Regions from separate parts of the Rhizobacter sp. P2_D12 genome, predicted to be linked through region 3. Evidence: predicted binding sites of a transcription regulator. Region 3 holds the regulator's gene; each other region holds the start of a gene.

Region 1 (5,911 bases), on a different contig from region 3:
GCCGGTGCTGAACTGAGCGCGTGACCTACGACGGGCTTGCGAGCTTGAGCCCGACGATGCCGGCGATGATCAGCGCGAGGCTTGCGAGGCGGGCGGCCGTCGCCGGCTCGGCGAACAGCACCATGCCGAGCAGGGCCGTGCCCACCGCGCCGACGCCCACCCACACTGCGTAGGCGGTGCCGACCGGCAGCGACTTCATCGCGACGCCCAGCAGCACCACGCTGATGACCATCGCGGCCACCGTGCCGACCGATGGCCACAGGCGCGTGAAGCCCTCGGTGTACTTGAGGCCGATGGCCCAGCCGATCTCGAACAGGCCGGCGGTGACGAGGATGATCCAGTTCATGGCGAGTCGGCCCGGGTTGCGACGACGGACGCGAGCCAGGCGGACACCAGGTTCGCAGGGAAGTACTCGTACCAGAGCGGGAAGTCGCCGGGCAGCATGCCGTCGAAGCCGCCCACCTGGATCAGGTAGAACGCGCAGCCGATCGCACCGACGCCGAACGCGGCGATGACGGCGCGGCCCTGCGAGAGCCGCGCGGCCATCAGGCAGCATACGTACGACGCGGCGCAGGACAGCGCGAGGTCGAAGACCAGCAGCGGCGTGGTCGGCTGGGCGAAATCGCCGTCGGTCAGCACCTGGGCCAGCGACGGCGCGACGACCCAGCCCAGCAGCAGCGACAGCAGCGCGAAGCCGGCGATCAGGCCGATCGTGCGCAGCCAGCTGCCGCGCTTGGGCGGCTGCGGATCCTCGACGCGGGCGTTCGGCGGGGCGTAGGGGTTGGACATCGGCGGTTTATAGCCCAGATGCCAGGGACGCTCGCGGCAGCAGCGCGAAACCCGCGATCAGCAGCACCGGCATGCAGGCGTAGGCGACGATGAACAGCCGGTGTGCCATCGGCGACTGCGGGATCCGACGGCCGATGGCCGGGTGACGCAGCGTGGCCCACACGCACAGGGTGGCCGCGACGAAGCCGGTGACCGAGATCCAGGCGACGGAGTGCAAGGCCCATGAGCCGGCCATGACGACCAGCAGGCAGAACGCGATCGAGATGTTCAATGCGGGCATCGGGTTATCTCAGTCGCACACCGGCCAGCAGCATCGCGATGGCGGCCGCGAGCCAGCCGTAGGACGGAGCCGCTGGTGCCTCGATCCAGGTGGCGTCGCACATGCGAAGCTGGAGGAACACGTCGGTGGTGTAGGCGCAGTCGGGGTCGGTGGCCTGGAACCAGGCGACGAGTCCGAGCAGGGCGACGAGCTGTAGCGCAATGCCGGCCGCGCGCACGAATCTCCGGCGTTGGTTGGGTGTCATGGGCGTCATCCGGGGCGCGGCCAGCGATGCCGCCGGGCCATTGTCTGCATCGCTTCACACTCAACCAACCGGGTCAGTGCCGGGCCTGTGCCGCGACAGTGGTAAAACCTCGGCTCTTTCAACCCAACGGAGATAGGCATGAGCGCCGACAAGGACCGCGGTATCCGCAGACAGAAGCAAAAGCGTGCGAAGGACCTGAAGAAGGAAACCCGCCTCGCCCGCGAAGCAGCCGCCCAGGCCGCCACCGCCAAGCCGGTGAGCAAGAAGGCCGCCTGATCGGGTGCCGCCTCAAGCGGCTTCGTCCAGGTCGCCCTTGACGACCCGGCGGATCACCTCGGCCGAGAAGCCGCGGCTCGCGAGAAAGCGCATCTGCTTCGCGCGCACCGCCGCGTCGGCCGCGGCCACGCCGAACTTGCGCGCCCACACCTCGTGGGCCCGCGCCAGTTCGCTGTCTTTCAGCCTCTGCGCGGTGTCGGCATCGAGCGCGACACCATGCTGCGCCAGCTCCTGGCGGATGCGCAGGTTGCCATAGCGTGCCGCGCGCACATGCACCCGGCTCTCGACGAAGCGCTGCTCGCTGAAGTAGCCCTTGTCGTGCAGCCAGGCGAGCACCTCGTCGACCTGCTGCTCGGCATCGTCCGGCAACGGGGCATCGGGCGTGCGCAGGTGCTGCAGCAGCTTGCGCCGCAACTCCTGCCGGCTGTGCTCGCGCTGTGACAGCAGCTGCACGCCGCGCCCGCGCAGCGACAGCCGTGTCTTCATGTCGCCCGGGCCAGCGCGCTCTTATTCGCGCGCTTCCTTCGGTTCCTTGGGGGCCTTCGGGGCCTTGGCCGGCTTGGACTCTTCGGCCTCGGCACCCGCGCCGGTGGGCAGCAGCGGGATGCCCATCGCCTCGCGCACCTTGTTCTCGATCTCGATCGACAGGTCGGGGTTCTCTTTCAGGAACTCGCGCGCGTTGTCCTTGCCCTGGCCGATCTTTTCGCCGTTGTAGGCGTACCAGGCACCGGACTTTTCGAGCACCTTGGCCTCGACACCCATGTCGATGACCTCGCCTTCGCGGCTGATGCCCTGGCCGTAGAGGATGTCGAACTCGGCGGTCTTGAACGGCGGCGAGACCTTGTTCTTGACGACCTTGACCTTGGTCTCGTTGCCGATGACCTCTTCACCCTTCTTGATGCTGCCGATGCGGCGGATGTCGAGCCGCACCGAGGCGTAGAACTTCAGCGCATTGCCGCCGGTGGTGGTTTCGGGGCTGCCGAACATCACGCCGATCTTCATGCGGATCTGGTTGATGAAGATGACCATCGTGTTGGTCTTCTTGATCGTGCCGGTGAGCTTGCGCAGCGCCTGGCTCATCAGCCGGGCCTGCAGGCCGGGCAGCGAATCGCCCATCTCGCCTTCGATTTCGGCCTTCGGCGTCAGCGCCGCGACCGAGTCGATGACCACCAGGTCGACCGAGCCGGAGCGCACCAGCGCGTCGACGATTTCCAGCGCCTGCTCGCCGGTGTCGGGCTGGCTGATCAGCAGCTCCTGCAGGTTGACGCCCAGCTTCTGCGCGTAGGCCGTGTCGAGCGCGTGCTCGGCGTCGATGAAGGCGCAGGTGCCGCCTTGCTTCTGCATTTCGGAGATGACCTGCAGCGTCAGCGTGGTCTTGCCCGACGATTCCGGGCCGTAGATCTCGACCACCCGGCCGCGCGGCAGGCCGCCGACGCCGAGCGCGATGTCCAGGCCCAGCGAGCCGGTGGAAACCACCTCGATGTCTTCGATCACCTCGCCCTCGCCGAGCCGCATGATCGAGCCCTTGCCGAACTGCTTTTCGATCTGCGCGAGGGCAGCCTGCAGGGCCTTGGCTTTTTCGGTGTTGAGGGTGGCGGCTTTGACGGGGGCATCCATGGGGGCGATCTCCTAGAGTTGCGCGGATTATCGCAAAGGCTGGATGTTTGTACAGTCTTTTCTGGTTCGGCACCCGATATCGATCAAGGTTCGCGCGGGGTCTCTCCCTACAATGACCGCAGCGGTCGCGATGGGTGGGACAGCGGGCCGCACAGGAGGCAGCCATGCGCGTATTGATCGCCGAAGACGACCAGGTGTTGGCCGACGGGCTGCTGCGTTCGCTGCGCAACGGCGGCTACGCGGTCGACCACGTGGCCAGCGGCACCGAGGCCGATGCCGCGCTGTCGGCGCATGAATTCGACCTGCTGATCCTCGACCTTGGGCTGCCCCGGCTGCACGGGCTGGAGGTGCTGCGCAAGCTGCGTGCCCGCGGCTCGGCGGTGCCGGTGCTGATCCTCACCGCCGCCGACAGCGTCGAGCAGCGCGTGCAGGGGCTGGACCTCGGCGCCGACGACTACATGGCCAAGCCGTTCTCGCTGCAGGAGCTCGAAGCCCGCGTGCGGGCGCTGACGCGGCGCGGCCTGGGCACTGCATCGAGCGTGATCAAGCATGGGCCGCTGACCTTCGATGCGACAGGCCGGGTCGCCTACCTCAACGACCAGATGGTCGAGCTGTCGGCGCGCGAGCTGAGCCTGCTCGAGGTGCTGCTGCAGCGTGCCGGGCGGCTGGTCAGCAAGGACCAGTTGGTCGAGCGGCTGTGCGAATGGGGCGAAGAGGTCAGCAACAACGCGATCGAGGTCTACATCCACCGGTTGCGCAAGAAGATCGAGCAAGGGCCGGTGCGCATTGCGACGGTGCGCGGCCTGGGCTACTGCCTGGAAAAGATCGCAGCTTGAACAGGGCCCCCCAGTCGCTGCGCTCCTGCCCCCGAGGGGCGCCGACCCTCGGCCCGGCAAAGCCGGATCCTGGGTCGTGGCTTGATCGGTCGCGCGCTTCGCTTGCTCTGCATGCGCGATGTGCTGTTCGTGGCCCGGATGCCAATCCGGGATCCCGGATTTCATCCGGGCTACGGTCATGAAGGAACAGCGGTCTCTTTTTGGCGAGATCCTCGACTGGATGCTCGCCCCGCTGCTGCTGCTGTGGCCGATGAGCGTGGTGCTGACCTGGCTGGTCGCGCAGGGCATCGCCAACAAGCCGTTCGACCGCCAGCTCGGCGAGATGGCACGCGTGCTGTCGCAGCAGGTCAGCGTGCAGGATGCGGGCGGCGCTGCCGGCCCGGCCAGCCTGTCGGCCAGCTTCGCGCTGCCGGCCAGTGCCGCCGAGCTGCTGCGCACCGACGAGACCGACACGCTGTATTACCAGGTGCTCGGCCTGGGCGGCCAGTACCTGAGCGGCGAGCGCGCGCTGCCGCTGCCCAACGACGAGGACCGCGCCGCCCCCGGTGTCGTGCGCTACCGCGACGACGAGATCAGCAACGAGCCGGTGCGCATCGCCTATGTGCGCGTCGGCGTGCCCGAAGGCCTGCCGGTCGGCACCGACACGCCGCTGGTGCAGGTGGCCGAGACGCTGGGCAAGCGCTCGCGCCTGGCCACCGAGATCATCAAGGGCGTGATGCTGCCGCAGTTCGTGATCCTGCCGCTCGCGGTGCTGCTGGTGTGGCTGGCGCTGGCGCGCGGCATCGCGCCACTGAACGAGCTGCAGCAGCGCATCCGCCGCCGCGAAAGCCACGACCTGAGCCCGATCGACGAGCGCGATGCGCCCGAGGAGGTCTCGCCGCTGGTGCGCGCCATCAACGACCTGCTGACCCGGCTCGACCGCAGCATCGGCACGCAGAAGCACTTCCTGGCCGACGCCGCGCACCAGCTGAAGACGCCGCTGGCCGGGCTGCGCACGCAGGCCGAGCTGGCGCAGCGCGAGATCGATGCCGGCGAGCGCGACCCGCAGGCGCTGAAGAAATCGCTGCAGCAGATCGCCCGCTCCAGCCAGCGCGCCGCGCGCATGGTGAACCAGCTGCTGGCGATGGCGCGCGCCGAGGACGCCTCGCAGGCGCTGCAGCACCAGCCGGTCAACCTGGCGCGGCTGGCCGCCGAGGCGGTGCGCGATTTCGTGCCGCGCGCGCTCGAGAAGCGCATCGACCTCGGCTACGAGGGCCCGGAGCGCGGCCCGGGCCTCACGGTACCCGGCCAGCCGGTGCTGCTGCGCGAGTTGATCCGCAACCTGGTCGACAACGCGCTGCAGTACACGCCCGAAGGCGGCACGGTGACGGTGCGCGCGGTCGACGATCCGTTCGGCCAGGTGGTGGTGGTGCAGGTGGAAGACTCCGGCCCCGGCATCCCGGCCGGCGAGCGCGACAAGGTGTTCCAGCCGTTCTACCGCTCGCTCGGCACCAATGTCGACGGTTCCGGCCTGGGCCTGGCCATCGTGCGCGAGATCGCGCAGCAGCACGGCGCGGAGATCACGCTGGAAGACGCCAACCTGCGCCACCGCCCCGGCCTCAGCGACCAGGCCGGCGCCGTGTTCGGGCCAGGGGCGCGCTTCACGGTGCGCTTCCCGGCCGTCGTGTCGGGCCTGACACCCCCTGCCGAAGCGCCGCAGTCGCATCCGACATAGACTGCTCCGGGTTAACCCGCGGAGTTTCCCGATGGCAGTCCATGAAGCACCCCACCACGGCGAGGCCCCGAACCGGCTCAGCCTCGACCTCGCGCTGCAGGGCGGCGGCTCGCACGGCGCGTTCACCTGGGGCGTGCTCGACCGCCTGCTGGAAG
Region 2 (5,911 bases), on a different contig from region 3:
ACACGGGCAGCTGGATCGCGGCGGCAACCTTGCCGGCTGGCCATCCCTTGCTGGCAGACCTCGAATGCCGCCTCGACATCGAGGTGCAACTTGCGCAATTGCCTCTCAGGCAGCGCTTTCGGAAGACGCGGGCCGATGTGCTGCGGGCAGCACTCCGAATCACCGCCAACTGGCCGCAGGTTGCCGAACGCTGCAGCCGGGCACGGCAGCTCGCGGGCGATACCCTCACGGCGCTTCACCTCCACTGATCAGCCGTAACGTCCCTGCAGGAACCAGCCCTCGCCTTCAGATTGGTCCGAGAACGGCAGCCGGGCTCGATACAGCCACACCAGGGCTCCTTCGGCCGTCTGTGCGATGAAGTAGTCACGCTCGATCCCATCGCCATCCCACCAGCCGGCCTCGATGCGTTCCGGCCCGGCCAGCAGTTGCAGCGGCTGGCCGTCGAGCAAGGGTTGCGACTGTCGCTCCCCCAAGGGAAGCGCCTGCGGCAGAAGCCACACCGGGCGTGACGCCCCTGCCTGCAGAGGCAGTTCGGTGGAACGCAAGCGCGGTACGGCAGGCCCGCTCTGCGCCGCACCCTCCGAACGGGCCGCGCACACCAGGCTGCCGCGCTCGGGCCGGTGGTCCTGCACCGGCAGCACGCGCTGCACCCGCTCGCGGCCGAGCCGCGCCTGCAGGCGTTCGAGCAGCCGCGTCAGGCCTTCCTGCTCGCTGCGCGGCGTCGGGAACAGCTCGGCATTCGGCGGCGGCTTGCGCGCGATGTCGCTGGCTCGCAGCGCCAGTTCCAGCGTCGGCGCGGCCAGCTGCAGCTGCGACAGCCGCTCGCGCAGCAGCGCCGCCAGGTGCTTCGCATCGCGCGACGGCTCGGCCAGCGCGAGTTCGAGCGTGGTGTGCTGCGGCGTCTGCGCATCGCGCCGCCAGCGCGGCTCGTGCTTCATCTGCAGGCTGAAGCGGCGCACGAAGGCATGCTGGGCCGACAGCCACGCGACCAGCCGCGACAGCAGCACCTGCGAGCCGTGCATCACCTGCTCGGTGGTGTCGGCCCGCGCGAACAGCTCGAGCTCGCTGTGGAAGCGCGCCGGCAGCTCAACCGCCACGCGGGGGTCGGGCCGGTGGCCGAGCGCGGCATCGAACTCGTGCAGCAAGGACTCGCCGAAGCGCCGCGCCAGCCCGGCGCGCGGCAGGCTGCGCAGGTCGCCCAGCGTGTTCAGCCCCATGCCCTGCAGCGCATCCCAATGCTCGTGCCCCGGCCCGAGCAGCCACACCGGCGCGGCATCGAGGGCGCGCTGCAGCGCGGCGGCATCGGCGCAATGCAGCCCGTCGTGCACGCGCGCCAGCAGCGCCGACCCCTGCGCGGTCGGCGTGCTGACGCAGTGCACCTGGTGGCCCAGCGGCTGCAGCGCGTCGCGCAGCCGCTGCAGCAACGCCTCGCGCCCGCCGAAATAGCGCAGGCTGGCCTCGACCTCGACCAGCACGCCCTGCGGCGCCGACAGGCACACCGCCGGCGAGAACGCCAGCGCCGCGTGTGCGATGCCCGTCAGTGCCTGCGCATCGCGCAGCGCATCGGCCTGGCCCAGCAGCAGCTGCGGCGCCAGCGCCAGCGCGGTCGCGCGCTTCAGCCCGGGCTTGACGCCCAGCGCCTGCGCCCGGGCACAGGCATGCACGACCTGGTGCGCCTCGACCAGCGCGACCGGCTGCCCGGCGTGCTGCGCCGGCAGCGTCGCCAGGAAGGACTCCAGCGACAGCAACGGCAGGTGAAGACCGATCCAGAGCATCGCGTGCCCATGGACAGGTCAGGCGAGGTTGACGAAGGTCGCGGCGCGCAGCGGCTGCGCAGCGACCGGCGGCTGCACCGCCAGCTCGCGCGCCTTGCGGGCCGAAGTCGCCGACAGCACCGGCGGCAGCGCCAGCAACAGTTCGTGCGCGAGCGGCGGGCCGCGGCGCTTCAGCACGCGCAGCGCCAGCTGGTCGGCGCCGCCGGCGCGCAGCGCGAGCCGCAATGGCGCGGGGCTGGCCTGCTGCTGCACTGCCACTTCGCGCAGCACGAAGGCCGGGCCGTCGTGCGCATGCGCGGCCACCTGCAGCCGGCGCAGCCGCTCGGCACGCAGCCGCGGCGGCAGCCAGGCCAGCACCGCGCCGACGTGGCCGCTGTGCAGGGCCTGCTCCAGCGCCCACAGCCGGGCATCGACGCCAGCCTCGTGCGGACGGCCGTCGATGCCCGGGATGCCCTGCGTGCCGGTGTCGATCACCAGCAGTTGCTCGGCATCCAACCCCATCTGCAGCAGCGCCCAGGCCGACAAGGCGGCCGGCGGATCGAACAGCATCACCAGCCGGCCGGCCCGCTGCGTGGCCGCGAGGCCGGGCGCCAGCAGGCGGATCTCGCCCAGGCCCGGGTGCGGCAGCAGCAGTTCGGTGAGCGCGCGACGCGGCCAGCCACCGCCAGGCAGCTGGGCATCGAGCAGAGGGAACCCGGTGGGCAGCGCCTGCTCGAGGCTGCGACCCATCTGGTGGCCGCGCCACACACGGGTGTGCAGGCTCTCGGGCAGCGGAGCGCGGCGGGTGGCAGGGGAAGAGATGGCGGCGAATGGCATGGCGACTACTGTATGAGCATCCAGTATAGAGGCCTGTTCTTTTCCCTGCCCAAGGCGTTACAAGTGCGTTTGAATGAGCTTTTAGCAATCCAATAGTTGCTTTTGGCAATCAATTGCTGCAGCATGCGGGACATGAGCCCATCGACAGACACCCGCCGCCGTGCCGATGCCGTGCGGGCCTTCAACCGCTTCTACACGCGGCGCATCGGCGTGCTGCAGGAAGGCCTGGTCGACAGCGGCTTCACGCTGACCGAATCGCGGCTGCTCTGGGAGTTCGCGCACCGCCCGCACGCCACGGCCAGCGAGCTGGCGCGCGCCCTCGACCTCGATCCCGGCTACCTGAGCCGGCTGCTGCGCAGCCTGCGCGAACGCGGGCTGATCCAGGGCACGCCGTCGGCCAGCGATGCGCGCCAGTCGCAGCTGTCGCTGACCGACGCCGGCCGCGCCGCGTTCGCGCCGCTGGACACCGGCTCGCAGCGCCAGGTGCAGGCGCTGCTGGACGGGCTGAACGAGCAATCGCAGCAGCAGCTGCTGCAGGCGATGGACACGCTGCAGCGCCTGCTCGACGACGACCCGGCCCGCCAGGCGCGCCAGCCCTACCTGCTGCGCGCGCACCGGCCCGGCGACCTCGGCTGGGTGGTCGCCCGCCACGGCGCGCTGTATGCCGACGAGTACCGCTGGGACATGCGCTTCGAGGCGCTGGTCGCGCGCATCGCGGCCGACTTCATCGAACGCTTCGACGCGGCGCGCGAAGCCTGCTGGATCGCCGAGCGCGACGGTGCCAACCTCGGCTGCGTGTTCCTGGTGCAGGCGCGCGACGAGGCCACGCAGCAGCCGGTCGAGGGCATCGCGCAGCTGCGCATGCTGCTGGTCGAGCCGTCGGCGCGCGGGCTGGGGCTGGGGCGCCGGCTGGTCACCGAATGCGAGCGCTTCGCGCGCCAGGCCGGCTACCGGCGCATCACGCTGTGGACCAACGCCAACCTGCTGGCGGCGCGCGGCATCTATGCGTCGGCGGGCTACCGGTTGGTGGCGAGCGAACCGCACCGCAGTTTCGGGCACGATCTGGTTGGGGAAACCTGGAGCCTCGAACTGACATGACCTGCCCGTGCGGCCTGCCCCATCCCTACGCCGACTGCTGCGGCCGCTACCACGCCGGCCCGCTGCACCTGCTGGCGTCCGATGCCGAGGCCTTGATGCGCTCGCGCTACAGCGCCTTCGTCAACGGCCTGCCGGACTACCTGCTCGCGACCTGGCACGCGAGCACGCGGCCGGCCCTGCTGGAGCCCGATCCGCCGGGCCTGCGCTGGCTGGGCCTGGACGTGCGCCGGCACGTGGCGCAGGACGCCGATCATGCGATCGTGGAGTTCGTCGCCCGCAGCAAGCTCGGGGGCCGCGCGCAGCGGCTGCACGAGACCAGCCGCTTCGTGCGCGAAGACGGCCGCTGGTACTACGTCGACGGCGAGTTCTGATCAGGCGAACTCTTGGCGCACGCTGGCCGACATCAGCCGGCGGATGATCCAGCCGAGCAACCCGCAGGCCCCCAGCGTCACCAGCACCGCCATCACGCGCGCCGCGGTGACGAAGCCGCCGAACACGCCCATGGCCCGCGGCGGCAGCGCCGTGGTGCTGAGCGTCGTGTCGACCACCGACTGCATCACCTCCTGCTGCAGCCACAGACCCAGCAGGTTGGCGACGATGGCCAGCAGCAGCAGCGCGATGAAGGTGCGGCGCGCCCAGTCCAAGCGCAGCAGCAGGCCGATCGCCGAGGCCAGCGTGGCCAGCGACATCACCAGCCCCGCATTGACCACCCACGGCAGGTGGGCGATCAGCATGCCGAACAGGCCGCTCACCTGCTGGCCGCCGGCATCGAAACCGCCCGACACCAGCATCGCGTTCTGCAGCAGCGCCGACACGCTGGCCAGCGCGCCCAGCAGCATGAAGACCCACGCCGTGGCGGTGACGAAAATCGAACGGGCTCCGACGGTGATGGTGGTGGGCATGCTGTTTCCTCGACAGCACGATTGTCCGGAGCGCTGCATGACTTGTCATGCACTGCAACGCGATTCCCCCCAGATCGAGGGGCCGCGCTGTGCGCGCGGCACCACAACATGTCAGCCGATGTATCGGTGGCTTCGTCAACCGAAGTGCAGCGCGTAGACCGGCGGCAGTTGTGCCGGCAGGTGCACCCACTGCTCGCCGGTGTCGTCGCTGCTCCACACGTGGCCGGTGGTGCTGCCCATCAGCAGGCTGCGTCCGTCGGCCGACACGTCCAGCCCATGCCGGTAGACCAGGTCGTAGCAGTGCGATTGCGGCAGGCCGCTGCGCAAGGTCTCGAAGCTCGCGCCGCCGTCGCGCGTGCGGTTGACGACCAGCGCCCCGTCCACCGGCACGCGCTGCTGGTCGGCCACGCCGGGCACGAACCACGCGGTCTGCGCGTCCTGCGGGTGCACCGCGACGGCGAAGCCGAAATCCGACAGCGGCGCGGTGGTGACCTGCTGCCACGAGGCCGACGCATCGGTGGAGCGCCAGATGCCGTTGTGGTGCTGCGTCCACAGCACGTCCGGCTGCGCGCCGCAGCGCACGATGCGGTGCGGGTCCTGCGTGTTGGGCGACGCCGCCTGCTCGGGCGGCATGTAGGCGGCGTGCATGCCGTCGGCCTGCAGCGACCAGCTCGCGCCGTCGTCGTTCGTGACCCAGACGCCGCCGCAGCTGATGCCCAGCACCAGCTGGCCGGCCTGCGTGGGGTGGGCGCAGATCGAGTGGATGCCCGGCACGTCGTAGCCGCCGCCGAACCATTCGGCGCGTTCGGGGCGCTGCCACAGGGCGTCGACGAGTTGCCAGCTCTCGCCGCCGTCGCCGCTGCGGAACAGGCCACCCGGCAAGGTGCCGGCCCACAGCGTGCCGTGCGCGCGTTCCAGCGACCAGACCTGCTGCACCTTCCACGGCACGCCGGTCGCGTCGGCCGGCTGCTCGGGGAAGGCCGGCGCGGCGACCTCGTGCCAGGTGACGCCCTGGTCATCGGACGCATGCAGCTTGACGCCGAAGTGGCCCAGGTTCAGCGCCGCGAGCATGCGGCCGTCGGGGCCGGGCGGCAGCAGCATCGACACCGGTTCGCCGAGGAAGCTGCTGCGGGCGACCTGCCAGCCGGCGGCGTCGCGCTTCAGTTCGAACAGGCCCTTGCGGGTGGCAATCCAGGCGCGCTGTGTCATCTGACGCTCCTCCAGGTTCAACTTCAACCGCCGGACAAGGCCTGCATCACGTGGATGCGGCTGTCCGGGCGCAGCGGGTCGGCCAGCGCGATGCGGTCGTGGCTGCGCACG
Region 3 (5,911 bases):
ATGCCGGCGGCCTTCAATGCCGCATCGGCGCCCAGCGCGGCGCTCCAGACGACCGGGAAGAACAGCAGGTTCACCAGAACGAAATCGCGCGCCTGCGTGCGCTTCGGCCTGGAAGAGGCCGGGAAGACATGGCGGCTGTTCAGCCAGAACGCCGTCGCGAGCCCGATGCCATAGGCCAGGGCCACGGCCGTGCCGAACGACAGCCACCGGCTGAGCAGCCACCTGGCACACCAATGCAGCGCAGCCGCGGTCGCGCCGACCACGAGGAAGCGCAGGAACTGCCGGGTGAGAAAATGCCTGATCACGGCGAGCATTGTCCGTGAGTCCGGACCCGACCCGCCCCCCCGCCCCGTCCCCTGCCTCGATGCCTTCGCCCTTCCCTGCGACCCGACCTGCTCCGCCCGCCGGCAAGGAGCCCAGGCCCATGCTCCGGACGGTCGCAGCACGCGCCTTGCTGGCGCTGCTCGGCCTGACCGCCGCCTACGGCGCGGTGCTCGCGTGGCTGGGCTCGGGCGCGCAACTGCGGCATGCACTGCCTGCGCTGCTGCAGCTCCTGCCGGTGTTGCTGGGCTTGTCGTTGCTGTCGTACGGTCTGCGCTATGCGCGATGGCGCTGGCTGCTGCGAAACTTTCCGCACCGCCTCGGGCCGTGGCACGGGCTGCTCGCCTATCTGGCGGGCTTCGCCTTCACCATCAGCCCGGCCAAGCTCGGCGAGCTGGTGCGAATCCGCTACCACGCGCCGCACGGCGTGCAAGGACCTCAGGTGTTCTCGGCCTTCCTGTTCGAACGCGCGACCGACCTGGTCGCCGTGCTGCTGCTGGCCTGCCTGACGTTGACGCAACCCGGCCTGCTGGTGGTGGCAGCCGCGTTCGTCGGGCTGCTGCTGGCACTGATCGTCGGGCTGGCGTGCTGGCCGCGGGGCTGGACAGGCGCCGCGGAACGCATGGAGCGCAGCGGACATCCGCGCCTTGCCCGGCTGCTGCGCGGCGTGCGCGATGGCCTGGCGGGTTCCCGCGCCTGGTGGACCGCGCCGGACCTCGCCCTGAGCCTGTTGCTGGCCCTGGCCGCCTGGAGCGCGTCGGCGTTGTCGTTCGCTTTGCTGCTGGCGCAGTTGGGCGCCATGACGGGCTGGCTGGCGGCGCTGTCGACCTACCCGCTCGCGATGCTGGTGGGTTCTGCGTCGATGCTGCCCGGTGGCATCGGTTCGACCGAACTGGCCATCGTCGCCGTGCTGCGCTCGACGGACGTGCCCATGGCCACCGCGGCGCTGGCGGCGGTGGCGATACGCGTGGTGTCCTTGTGGTTCGCAGTCGCCTGCGGGGTGCTGGCGGTGTCGCTGCTGGAAGGTGCCCGCGCCTGAACCCGCCCTCACCCGCCGAGCAATTGCAGCAGCAGTTCGACCCGCGCCTGGCAAGGCGACAGTTCGCCCCCCGCGGGCAACACATCACCGGGGTGACCCAGCACCGGTCCGGCCGCGACACGGCTGCAACGCATCACCCGCACGCCCGCCGCCTGGGCGCGCAGCAGCGCGGCTTCCAGATCGCGATGCACCGTGCCATGCCCGGTGCCCGCGACCACGATGCCGCGCGCACCCTGCTGCAGCAAGGCATCGACCAGCACGCCATCGACTCCCGCATGGCTCAGCACGATCCCGACCCGCGGCCACGCCGGGGCAGCGAGCCGCGCAACGCCCAAGGCCTCACCGGCCGGCCATGACCGGAACACGCGCAAGCGCCCTTCCTCGATGCGCGCCACCGGGCCCGCATCGCCCGAGTCGAAGGCATCGATGCGGTAACTGTGCACCTTGCGCACGTCACCCGCGCCATGCACCACGCCACCCAGCACCGCGACCACGCCGCGCGCCGCGGGGTGCTGCGCCACCGTCACGGCATCGAGCAGGTTCTGCGGACCGTCCGGCTGCAGCGAGGTCGACGGCCGCATCGCCGCCGTCAGCACCACCGGCTTGACCGGCGACAGCACGCGTTCAAGAAACCAGGCCGTCTCCTCCAGCGTGTCGGTGCCGTGTGTCACGACGACACCCGCCACCTCGGGGCGCGCCAGGTGATGTGCCAGCCGCGTGGCCAGCGCACGCCACACCGCATCGTCCATGTCCTTGCTGTCGACCTGCGCCACCTGCTCGGCCTCGAGCGGCACGCCGGCGAGCGCCGGCACCGCCTTCAGCAACTGCGCCACGCCGAGCTGCGCCGCGGTGTAGCCGATGTTGTCGCCCGCCTCGGCCGCGGTGCCGGCAATCGTGCCGCCGGTGCCCAGCACCACGATGACCCCGTCAGTTCTTTGCATTTTTCACGAAGCTGGATAAAAATACAGTCACTGGATGGATGTTCAGTCCGCAACCCTCGAACGCAACCCCAGAGGCTCCGATGATCGAAACCCCCAAGCTCACCGAGCGCCAGCAGCAGATCCTCGACCTGGTGCAAAGCGCGATCGAGCGCACCGGCGCCCCGCCCACCCGCGCCGAGATCGCGAACGAGCTGGGCTTCAAGTCGGCCAACGCCGCCGAAGAACACCTGCAGGCGCTGGCCCGCAAGGGCGTCATCGAACTGGTAGGGGGCACCTCGCGCGGCATCCGCCTGCAGTCTGACACATTGCGTGCGCTCAACCAGAGCCGCGGCAAGCAGTTCAGCCTGCCGCTGCCCAGCCTGTCGCAGCTCACGCTGCCGCTGGTCGGCCGCGTCGCCGCCGGCAGCCCGATCCTCGCGCAGGAGCACATCGACCAGACCTACCTGCTCGAAGCCAGCCTGTTCGCGCGCCGCCCCGACTACCTGCTGAAGGTGCGCGGCATGAGCATGCGCGATGCCGGCATCATGGATGGCGACCTGCTCGCCGTGCAGAAGGCCAAGGAAGCGAAGAACGGCCAGATCGTCGTTGCGCGGCTGGGCGACGAGGTCACCGTCAAGCGCTTCCGCCGCACCCGCACCAGCATCGAGCTGCTGCCGGAGAACCCCGATTTCGAACCCATCGTCGTGCCGTTCGGCGACGTCGACTTCGAACTCGAAGGCCTGGCGGTCGGCCTGATCCGCAACAACATGCTGAGCTGACGGAGGTTGCCGTGGTCATCAAGGCCCCGAAGGCGGCGAGTGCCGCCGAGTGCAAGGCACTGGAACAACTGCCCAACATCGGCCCGGCCCTCGCCGCCGACCTGCGCCTGATCGGCATCCAGGAGCCGAAGGACCTGCGCGGCAAGGATGCCTTCGTGCTCTACCAGCGCCTGTGCGCGATCACCGGGCAGCGCCAGGATCCGTGCGTGCTCGACACCTTCATGGCCGCCACCGATTTCATGCGGGGTGCAGCGGCCGCACCGTGGTGGACGTACACCGCGCAGCGCAAAGCCTTGTTCGGGCAGGTGTGATGATGGATGTGACGATGGGCGGCACCGACCAAGCCTTGTTGGTGATCGACCTGCAGGCCGGCGCGTTCGACGGCGTCGCCTGCGACGCGATGGCCGACGGCGCGCGCCTGCTGCGGCATTCGGCGGCACTGATCGCGGCCGCGCGCGCGGCCGGCGTGCCGGTGGTCCACGTGCAGCACTGCGAGGACGATGGCGTCTTCGTGCCCGGCACGCCGCGGTGGGAACTGCATCCGGCCGTCGCGCCGCTGGGCGACGAGGCCCGCGTGTCCAAGCGTGCGATGAATGCCTTCGAAGCCACCGGACTCCACGCGGTGTTGCGCCAGGCCGGCGTGCGCCGCGTGCTGGTGTGCGGGTTGCAAAGCGAGTGCTGCGTCACGCACACCACGCAGGGGGCGCTCGCGCTGGGCTACGGCGTGACGCTGGCCGGCGATGCCCATGGCACCTGGCCCGACAAGGGGTTGAGCGCCGAAGAGATCATCGTGCGCCAGAACGCGGCGCTGGTTGCGCAGGGTGCCCAGGTGCTGGGCACGGCCGAGATCGTCGCGCAACTGGCTCGGCAGAATCGCTGAAAGTGATGGACGAATCCCGGATTGGCATCCGGGCTACAGGACTCGATCGGCGGCACGGACCGTAGTCCGGATGCCAATCCGGGAATCGTCGGTCACTTCGCCGCTGGCACCATCGGTTGCAAGCTCAAGGTGTGCTCGGCCACCCCGCCCCACAGCGGCACGTCGTCCACGTTCGCCCAGCGCTCGACCAGGTTGCGGTACAGCGGCGAGAACACGATGCCCGATTGCCCGCTCGAGTGCATGAAGCGCGAGCGCGCCGGGTCGCCCAGGTCGTACAGCGCACGCAGCGACGGGCCGTGCTCGCCCAGGTACAGCTCGCCGGTGGCCGCGTCCGGCTTCAGCCCGACGCGTGACACGTTGACCGAGTAGGTATCGCCACCCACCGGCGTGCGCAGCTCGAACCAGCGCGCCAGCGGCTTCACGCGGCTGAACGGCCGGTGCTCCGAGCGCGCCTGGTGCGCCTGGCCCCATCGCCACTGCGCGACGTCGGCGCCCTGCGATTGCTGCAGCTCGTCGAGCGCACGCGTGAAGGCCGCGTCCACCTGCTGCGAGCACGACTCGAGCGCCGGGGTCGTCTTGTCGTCGCACCACCAGCCGTCCTTGCGTTCCAGAACGCCTTCGAGCGCCTCGCGGAAGCTGCGTCCGCCGATCTGCCGCTCGTACAGCGCCGGGCCGAGTTCGTCGCGGAACACGCCTTGCGTCAGCTGGCGCGTCCAGGCCCACAGGATCAGCGGCGCGGCACGGCCAGCCGCCATGGTGCCGTCGAAGCCGGCCAGCTCGCGCTGCGCCGCGGCGGCGAGCGGATGGTCGGACTTCGCCTGCTGCAACACCGGCAGCAGCTTCAGCGCGGCCAGCGACAGCTCGTCGGCCTGGATCGCGCGCAGGCTGGCGATGGTGTGCTTGGGCGTCGCCGCCAGCAACTGCTCGATGCGCCGCTGGCGCCAGGGCGGCGACCATTCGCTGGTCAGGAAATGCGGGTAGTCCGGCGCGTGGATGCGCTGGTTCGCGGTCGCGATCCAGCCGCGCGCCGGGTCCACCTCGCGCGGCGTCTCGCCGGCCGGCACCGTGCCCGCCCAGTCGTAGCGCGGCTCCCAGCCCGGCGCGGGCACCAGGCCCTTCAGATCGTTCTCCGGCTTGCGCACCGGCACGCGCCCGGCCGACACCTCGCCGATGTGGCCCTGCACGTCAGCCACCACCATGTTCTGCATCGGCGCGACGTAGCCGGCCGACACCGCGATGAACTCGTCCACCGAGCCGGCAGTGTTGAACCCGATGCCGGTATCGACCGAGCTCGCGTCCGGGTCGAGGGCGGTCCAGCGCATCGCGAGCGCGTAGGTCGGCTGGTTCGGCGGGCCGGTCAGGCCCTCGGTCGGGCCGCCGGCATCCGAGATCACCGGGCCATGGCGCGTCGCGCGCACCGTCAGCGTGACGTCGGCATGGCCCTTCACCTTGATCACCTCGGTCCAGCGCTCGAAGCGCGCCCAGCCGTCGGGGGTCTGGTACTGCCCCGGGTCGTCGGAGCGAATGCGTTCGAGGTAGAGGTCCTGCACGTCGGGCGCGGTGTTGGTGAAGCCCCAGGCGATCTTCTCGTTCTGCCCCAGCACGACGATCGGCAGCCCGGGCATGGTCGCGCCGGCCACCTTGAAGCCGGGCGCATCGAGCCGCGCGACGTACCACAGCGCCGGCGCGCTGAGCTTCAGGTGCGGATCGTTGGCCAGCAGCGGCTTGCCGCTCTCGGTGTGCGCCCCGGCAACCACCCAGTTGTTCGAGCCGATGCCCTCCAGGCCCGATTCGGGGGCGCCGGCCAGCGCCTGGCGGCCGAGCGAGGCGTCCACCTTCAGCGTGCGGAACAGCGCGGCATAGTCGGCCGTCGCGAGCGGTGGGTCGCCGGGGTACGGCGGCAGCAGCTCGTTGATGCGCTCGACCGGCATCTTCAGCGCCAGGCGCATGCGCAGCAGCTCGGCCGACCAGT

Evidence for each region. The regulator LexA, encoded in region 3, represses DNA repair genes until DNA is damaged. The targets are predictions, from matches to a motif close to ACTGTATNNNNATACAGT.
Region 1: recA (recombinase RecA) is a predicted target of LexA. The motif match lies at 3,245-3,262, and genes of this name have one in related genera.
Region 2: imuA (translesion DNA synthesis-associated protein ImuA) is a predicted target of LexA. The motif match lies at 2,599-2,616, and genes of this name have one in related genera.

Annotation. Positions count from the first base shown of each region.
Region 1 is NZ_JBFUEB010000053.1:16,135-22,045, forward strand. It holds gene AC1DYN_RS18155 (helix-turn-helix transcriptional regulator) at 1-16, shown strand, start outside; gene sugE (quaternary ammonium compound efflux SMR transporter SugE) at 26-346, opposite strand; gene AC1DYN_RS18165 (hypothetical protein) at 343-789, opposite strand; gene AC1DYN_RS18170 (hypothetical protein) at 797-1,069, opposite strand; gene AC1DYN_RS18175 (hypothetical protein) at 1,074-1,313, opposite strand; gene AC1DYN_RS18180 (hypothetical protein) at 1,452-1,589, shown strand; gene recX (recombination regulator RecX) at 1,602-2,075, opposite strand; gene recA (recombinase RecA) at 2,097-3,206, opposite strand; gene AC1DYN_RS18195 (response regulator) at 3,371-4,042, shown strand; gene AC1DYN_RS18200 (sensor histidine kinase) at 4,221-5,756, shown strand; gene AC1DYN_RS18205 (patatin-like phospholipase family protein) at 5,788-5,911, shown strand, end outside.
Region 2 is NZ_JBFUEB010000074.1:10,491-16,401, reverse strand. It holds gene AC1DYN_RS22345 (hypothetical protein) at 1-248, shown strand, start outside; gene AC1DYN_RS22340 (Y-family DNA polymerase) at 249-1,775, opposite strand; gene imuA (translesion DNA synthesis-associated protein ImuA) at 1,794-2,591, opposite strand; gene AC1DYN_RS22330 (bifunctional helix-turn-helix transcriptional regulator/GNAT family N-acetyltransferase) at 2,724-3,689, shown strand; gene AC1DYN_RS22325 (YchJ family protein) at 3,686-4,060, shown strand; gene AC1DYN_RS22320 (hypothetical protein) at 4,061-4,591, opposite strand; gene AC1DYN_RS22315 (WD40/YVTN/BNR-like repeat-containing protein) at 4,727-5,800, opposite strand; gene AC1DYN_RS22310 (MoaD/ThiS family protein) at 5,824-5,911, opposite strand, start outside.
Region 3 is NZ_JBFUEB010000057.1:16,186-22,096, reverse strand. It holds gene AC1DYN_RS19060 (GtrA family protein) at 1-314, opposite strand, end outside; gene AC1DYN_RS19055 (lysylphosphatidylglycerol synthase transmembrane domain-containing protein) at 425-1,360, shown strand; gene AC1DYN_RS19050 (asparaginase) at 1,369-2,301, opposite strand; gene lexA (transcriptional repressor LexA) at 2,382-3,059, shown strand; gene AC1DYN_RS19040 (helix-hairpin-helix domain-containing protein) at 3,071-3,370, shown strand; gene AC1DYN_RS19035 (isochorismatase family protein) at 3,385-3,939, shown strand; gene AC1DYN_RS19030 (penicillin acylase family protein) at 4,032-5,911, opposite strand, start outside.